One region of the Saccharopolyspora sp. NPDC002376 genome, then DNA from elsewhere that is predicted to be linked to it. Evidence: riboswitches for the same ligand, from Rfam matches in the RefSeq annotation. Region 1 holds a riboswitch; each other region holds the start of a gene.
What was found. Region 1 has a riboswitch for glycine ahead of gcvP (aminomethyl-transferring glycine dehydrogenase). Riboswitches for the same ligand answer to the same signal wherever they lie in the genome.
Positions count from the first base shown of each region.

Region 2: it holds a riboswitch for glycine, as region 1 does, so the genes downstream of both, gcvH (glycine cleavage system protein GcvH) here and gcvP (aminomethyl-transferring glycine dehydrogenase) in region 1, are expected to answer to the same signal.
Region 3: it holds a riboswitch for glycine, as region 1 does, so the genes downstream of both, gcvT (glycine cleavage system aminomethyltransferase GcvT) here and gcvP (aminomethyl-transferring glycine dehydrogenase) in region 1, are expected to answer to the same signal.

Region 1 covers NZ_JBSFBZ010000013.1:106,925-109,178, forward strand. The annotation lists gene ACWCO2_RS12035 (bifunctional nuclease family protein) at 1-54, shown strand, start outside; gene ACWCO2_RS12040 (MerR family transcriptional regulator) at 328-897, shown strand; glycine riboswitch at 987-1,088, shown strand; gene gcvP (aminomethyl-transferring glycine dehydrogenase) at 1,263-2,254, shown strand, end outside.
Region 2 covers NZ_JBSFBZ010000010.1:3,450-5,703, reverse strand. The annotation lists gene ACWCO2_RS09650 (L-serine ammonia-lyase) at 1-570, opposite strand, end outside; gene gcvH (glycine cleavage system protein GcvH) at 597-968, opposite strand; glycine riboswitch at 1,024-1,121, opposite strand; glycine riboswitch at 1,122-1,216, opposite strand; gene ACWCO2_RS09640 (PucR family transcriptional regulator) at 1,330-2,254, shown strand, end outside.
Region 3 covers NZ_JBSFBZ010000008.1:26,259-28,512, forward strand. The annotation lists gene ACWCO2_RS08330 (acyl-CoA dehydrogenase family protein) at 1-45, opposite strand, end outside; gene ACWCO2_RS08335 (TetR/AcrR family transcriptional regulator) at 147-773, shown strand; glycine riboswitch at 1,079-1,178, shown strand; glycine riboswitch at 1,179-1,277, shown strand; gene gcvT (glycine cleavage system aminomethyltransferase GcvT) at 1,395-2,254, shown strand, end outside.

The sequences.
Region 1 (2,254 bases):
CGCGAGTTCCTCGACTCCGTGTCTCCCGAGGACTTCCGCGGCGCGGACACCTGAGGCGTCGCAGACCCGAGATCTGACATCCGGCCCCCGCTTGCAGTTGCAGGCGGGGGCCGGGTCGTCCCGGCGCCCGCGCGTCGCGTTGACCTCCTCGCGAGGCAGGCATACCGTCGGGTTACGCGAAATCGCCCTGGTGTGATTCAGCGGGTGAACCGCCGATGCGGCGGTGCTGCGCCGCTGGCTGTCGGCGGGGTGTTCGCGGCCCTGATCGCAATCGATTCGGGCGCTGGTGATCGTCGTCGGCGACAAGCCGGACGAGGGGAGGCAGGCGTGGTCGAGGAAGCGTCCAACGGGGATGCTGCCGCGGAGCAGGGTGGGCTGTTCCCAGACGCCTCGCTGCCGGACGAACTGGTCGGCTACCGGGGCCCGGCCGCCTGCCAGATCGCCGGCATCACTTACCGCCAGTTGGACTACTGGGCGCGCACCAAGCTGGTCGGCCCGTCCATACGCGGTGCGGCCGGTTCCGGCTCGCAACGGCTGTACTCGTTCAAGGACATCCTGGTGCTCAAGGTGGTCAAGCGCCTGCTGGACACAGGGGTGTCGCTGCACAACATCCGGGTCGCGGTGGAGCACCTGCGCAACCGCGGCGTCGAGGACCTGGCGCGGCTGACGTTGTTCAGCGACGGGACGACGGTCTACGAGTGCACCTCTGCCGAGGAGGTGGTCGACCTGCTGCAAGGTGGTCAGGGCGTGTTCGGCATCGCCGTCAGCGGTGCGATGCGCGAGATCAGCGGCACCATCCACGAGTTCCCGGCCGAGCGGGCCGACGGCGGCGAGATGGTGCAGGCGGCGGACGAGCTGTCCCGCCGTCGCCGGGACCGCCAGGCCGAGACCGGCTGACCAGCCCTGGCCGTGATCGAAAGACTGTGCCGCAGCTCGCATCAGAGGTCCGCGCGGGCCACCTGATCGGGTAGGCTGCGACACATCGCCGACCCCGTGCGGGAGAGTCCGGCCCGGCCTAGCCGCGGTCGGCGCCGAAGGAGCAAAACCTCCCCGACAACCTCTCAGGCCACCTGGACCGCACGGGCGAGATACCTCTGGAAAGAGGTGGTGCCATTCGCTGGCACCACCCGCCGACGGTGCAAGCCCGGTCCCCGGGTGAAGCTCTCAGGCGTTCGCTTCGCGGACGGTGACAGAGGGGGAGAGCAGCGCAGTCCTGGCTGTACTGCCGCCCCTGTGTTCGCCGCGATGATTGAGGTTTGGCGATGTCCGACGTGACCCACGACCGCATTCCCCTGGCCGCTCTGGAGCACGGCACGCCGTTCTCCGACCGGCACGTCGGGCCGTCCCCGGCCGAACTGGCCCGCATGCTCGACGTGATCGGCGTCGGTTCGCTGGAGGAACTGGGCCGCAGCGCGGTGCCGGACGCGATCCGCGAGGACGACCTGCGCTTGGCGCTGCCCCAGCCGGCCACCGAGACCGCTGCGCTTGCCGAGCTGCGCGACCTCGCGCGCCGCTGTCACCCGCACACCGAGATGATCGGGCTCGGTTACTACGGCACCACGACCCCGCCGGTCATCCTGCGCAACGTGTTGGAGAACCCGGCCTGGTACACCGCGTACACGCCGTACCAGCCGGAGATCTCACAGGGCCGGCTCGAGGCGCTGCTGAACTTCCAGACGATGGTGGCCGACCTGGCCGGGGTGCCGGTGGCCAACGCGTCCATGCTGGACGAGGCGACCGCCGCGGCCGAGGGCATGACGCTCGTGCGCCGCGCCGGCAAGTCCAAGTCGCCGCGCTTCCTGGTCGACTCCGACACGCTGCCGCAGACCATCGCGGTCATCCAGACCCGCGCCGAGCCGCTGGGCATCGAGGTCGTCGTCGCCGACCTGTCGGCAGGGCTGCCCGAGGACGAGTTCTTCGGCGCGCTGCTGTCCTACCCGGGTGCTTCGGGTTCGGTGCGCGACCACGAGCGGATCATCGCCGAGGCGCACGAGCGCGGGGCGAAGGTCGTGGTGGCGTCCGATCTGCTGGCCCTGACGCTGCTGCGCGCGCCCGGTGAGATCGGTGCGGACGTGGTCGTCGGCAGCACCCAGCGATTCGGCGTGCCGATGGGCTTCGGTGGTCCGCACGCCGGATTCATGGCCGTGGCCAAGGGATTCGAGCGGCAGCTGCCCGGCCGACTGGTCGGTGTGAGCGTCGACGCCGACGGCAACAAGGCCTACCGCCTGGCGTTGCAGACCCGGGAGCAGCACAT
Region 2 (2,254 bases), on a different contig from region 1:
GGACAGGCCGGACTCCGCGGCGCGCTCGAGCAGTTCCATGCCGGTGCGGAATGGCAGCCGCAGCTCGGTCTCGTCCGGTTTGATCCGGTCGGACCCGGTCGCGTCCTCGTCGACGACGAAACCACCGCCCACCGAGTAGTACACCGCGCTGTCCAGCTCGGCGTCCCCGGCGAAGGCGGTGAACCGCATGCCGTTCGGGTGCACCGGCAGCGACCTGCGGCGGTGCATCACCAGATCGCGGTCCGAGCTGAACCGGATCTCGTGCGTCCCGTCGAGGCACAGCCGCCCCGTCTCGCCGATCTCGACGACCCGGTCCGCCACCGCGGCCGGATCGACGACCTCCGGGCTGTGGCCCTCCAGGCCCAGCAGCACCGCCTTCGGGCTGCCGTGCCCGTGGCCGGTCGCCCCCAACGAACCGAACAGCTCCGCCTTGACCCGCGTGACCTGCGGCAACCGGCCCGCGTCGCGCAGTCGTCGCGCGAATCGCTTGGCCGCCCGCATCGGTCCCACGGTGTGCGAACTGGACGGTCCGATGCCCACTGAGAACAGGTCGAAGACACTGATCGCCATTGATCGCCTCCGCTGCTGCCCGGGTCCTACTGCCCGATCAGTTCGGCGTACTGCTCCGCGGTGAGCACAGCACCGGTACCGGTGGCGCGCACCTCCAGCAGCCAACCGCCGGCGAACGGCTCGGCGTTGACCAGCGCGGGATCATCCACAACGGACTCGTTGATCGCCACGACCTCGCCGGTGACCGGCGCGAACAGGTCGCTCACGGACTTGGTGGACTCCATCTCACCGCAGGTCTGCCCGGCCTCGATCTGCTCGCCGACCTCCGGCAGCTGCACGAAGACGATGTCGCCGAGCGCCTCGGCGGCGTGGTCGGTGATGCCGATGCGGACCAGCTCGTCGCGGTCCTCGATCCACTCGTGCTCTTCGGTGTAGCGCAGGTTCTGCGGCAGGGACATGGTGGGAGGCTCCAAGGCTGCTCGGAGGGCGCGGGCGCGCCCGGAAATGTGCTGGGCCTCCCCCTCTGTTTCGGGACCTGAGAGCTTCGCCGCAGACCTGCGACTTGCACCTTGGGTGGCGCGCCAGCGGTGGCGCGCGCTTTCCAGAGTTGCCTCGCCCGAACGGTCATGGGTGCCTGAGAGTTTGTGGGGAGTCTTGCTCCTTCGGCGCCTCGCAGCTGGTACGAGGTCTCTCCCGCACGGGGTCGACGGCCAGTATGCGATTGTCAGACTGCTCAGCAACGATAAACGTGCCTGTCTTGGTGTCACAATGCCCTCCCCAACTGACCGCCAAGGCGGCCGCTTCTCCAGGAGGCCGGTGATGCTCGACGTCCGAGCACTGGTCGAACGGGTCGGCCCGACCCTGCTGCGCTCGGTGGTCGTCCCGGAATCGACCGCGTGCGTCGGCGACGTGGTCATCGCCGAACCCGACCAGCACCTGACCGTCGTCGACGGCGACCTCGTGCTGGGCGTGGCCGTCGCGGACCGCGAGCAGGCGGCGTCACTGGTGCGCGTCTGCGGCGACCGGGGCGCTTCGGCGGTGCTGCTGAAACCGCCGGTCTCCGCCGATGAGCGCATCGTCGCCGCGGCCGAGGCGGCCGGGGTCGCGCTGGTCGAGGTCCGGTCGGAGACCGCGTGGGCCCAGCTGGTCTGGCTGATCAGGGCGGCGCTGGCCGGGACCGACATCGACGAGGCGGGCGCGCGCAGCCCCGGGGTCGGCGATCTGTTCCGGCTCGCCGACGCGGTGGCCGACGTGGTGGACGCGCCGGTCACGATCGAGGACGCGCGCTCCCAGGTGCTGGCCTACTCGGCCCGGCAGGACCTCACCGATCCCGCGCGGGTCTCGACGATCATGGGGCGCAGGCAGCCGGACGACGTGCTGGCCAAGTTCCGGGCGTACGGCACCTTCCGCAAGCTCAGCAAGGGCAGTTCGGCGATCTTCGTGCCCGCCCAGCAGGACGGCACGCTGCCCCGATTGGTCGTGCCGATCAGGATGGGCGGCGAGCTGCTCGGATCCATGTGGGCGGTGGTGCCCGAGGAGGTTTCCGAGGAGCGTGCGACGGCGTTCGCCGACACCGCACACCTGGTCGCGCTGCAGCTGCTGCGCTGGCGGGCGGTGGCCGACGCCGAGCGGCGGCGCAGCGCGGAGCAGGTGCGGCTGCTGCTGGACGGCGGCGAGGGCTGGCGGGTCGCGGCCAACGAACTGGCCGTCCCGAACGAGCGACACCGGGTGATCGCGATCGAGA
Region 3 (2,254 bases), on a different contig from region 1:
GTCCCTGATGTCGCGTTCGGTGTCGGAGAGCGAGAAGTCGACCATTGCCGGATCCTTTCCTGCGGCCATCTAACTAACGTTGTTAGTTTTATGGCAGCCTAAGACGGCCCCGGCGAGCGCCGCAAGAGATCCGACTAGGAGAAGACGTGCCCAGACCGACCACTCCCCGGCTGTCGCCGGAACGCATCCGCCGCGTCGGACTGGAGATCATCGACGCCGATGGCCTGGAAGCGCTGTCCATGCGCCGCCTCGCCGAACGCCTCGGAGTGCGCGCGGCCTCGCTGTACAACCACGTCGCGACCAAGGAAGAACTGCTGCACGAGATCGCCGAAGACGTGATGGGCTCGGTGGACGTCTCGGACTTCGAGCAGGACTGGACGACCGGCCTGCGCAGCTGGGCCCGCTCCTACCGCGCGGCGCTGGCGGCCCACCCCAACCTGGTGCCGTTCCTGGCCTACGGCCCGGCCCGCCGCGAGAACGCCCTGCGCCGAGCCGATGCGGTGCACGGCGGCCTGACCAGCGCGGGCTGGCCGCAGCGCTACGCCACGATGATCGGCGCCTCGACGAAGTACCTGGTGGTGGGCTCGGCGATGGGCTCGTTCAGCGGCGGCTTCCCGGACGACGCGGACCTCTACGGCGACCGCTTCCCCCACCTGAACAAGGCACACCTGCTCCGCGAACACGCAGCGGAAATCGACGCAGCCAGCTTCGAACTAGCCCTCGAAGCCCTCATCGACGGCCTGCAGAAGCAGTACCGAGAACTCACCGGCTAACGCTTGGGAGTCACTCATCGACTCCTTCCGGCGGAGGCACCGGGCCAAAGTCCCCTTCGATCGGACCACTCAAGCGCTTGACCAGTTCCGGGTCGGTATAGATGAGCGCCGTTGCCTTCCACTCGTGACGTCACCTTGATCGACTAACTCCGCGACGCTCTTGGGATCCCGCTGCTTCACTCCACTGGACCTCACGCTCTTTCAGAACTCCACAGCAAGTCGGCACGAGATCACTCATCCTTCCGGTTGACGTGGGTCACTGGTGGTTCGTAGCGTCCTTGACGCAGAACCGAATAGCGCGCCTACGACGTCGTGCGGGAGAGACTCCGGCCCTTCTCGGGACCGGGGCGCCGAAGGAGCAACACTCCCCAGCAAACTCTCAGGCACCGGCACCGCACGACACCAGGCGATCACGGAGAAAAGCAGAAGCATGCACTTCTCGCCCACGGTGCAAGCCACCTCCCGAGGTGGCGAAACTCTCAGGCCAATGACTCCGGGGAGACCGCCCGACCAGCGCAGCCCGCGCAGGTCGGGGTCGAGGTGTCCCCGATAAGGTTGGGCGCAGTGAGCTGACCGGCCCTCGACTGCCGACCGGCGCCCACCAGGAGGAGTCCCACCACCATGTCGTCGCCACGACAGACGCCCTTGCACCACGTGCACGAGGAACTCGGCGCCAACCTCACCGAGTTCGCCGGCTGGCAGATGCCGCTGCGCTACTCCGGTGACATCGCCGAGCACAACGCGGTGCGCACCGCGGCCGGCCTGTTCGACCTGAGCCACATGGGCGAGATCCGGATCAGCGGCCCGGAAGCCGCGGCCGCGCTGGACCACGCGCTGGTCGCCAACGCCTCCAGCATCACGCCCGGCCGCGCGCGCTACACCATGATCTGCAACGCGCAGGGCGGTGTGCTGGACGACCTGATCGTCTACCGCCTCGCCGAGCAGGAGTTCCTGGTGGTGGCCAACGCCGCGAACGCCGCCGTGGTCTCCGCCGAGCTGACCGAGCGGATCAGCGGGTTCGACGCCCAGCACGAGGACGTCTCCGATGACTACGCGCTGATCGCGATCCAGGGCCCGAACGCCGTCGCGATCCTCGCGCCGCTGACCGAGACCGACCTCTCCGGCGTCAAGTACTACGCGGGCTACCCGGCCCAGGTCGCGGGCAAGGACGTGCTGCTGGCGCGCACCGGCTACACCGGCGAGGACGGCTTCGAGCTGTTCACCGCGCCCGGCGACGCCGAGGCCGTGTGGCAGGCGCTGACCGAGTCGGGCGCGGAGCACGGGCTGCAGCCCGCCGGGCTGTCCTGCCGCGACACGCTGCGCCTGGAAGCCGGCATGCCGCTGTACGGCAACGAGCTGTCCGCCGAGCTCACGCCGTTCCACGCCAACCTCGGCCGGGTGGTCAAGCTCGACAAGACCGTCGACTTCGTCGGCAAGGAAGCGCTGGCCGCCGTCGCGGAGAAGCCCACCGAGCGCACCCT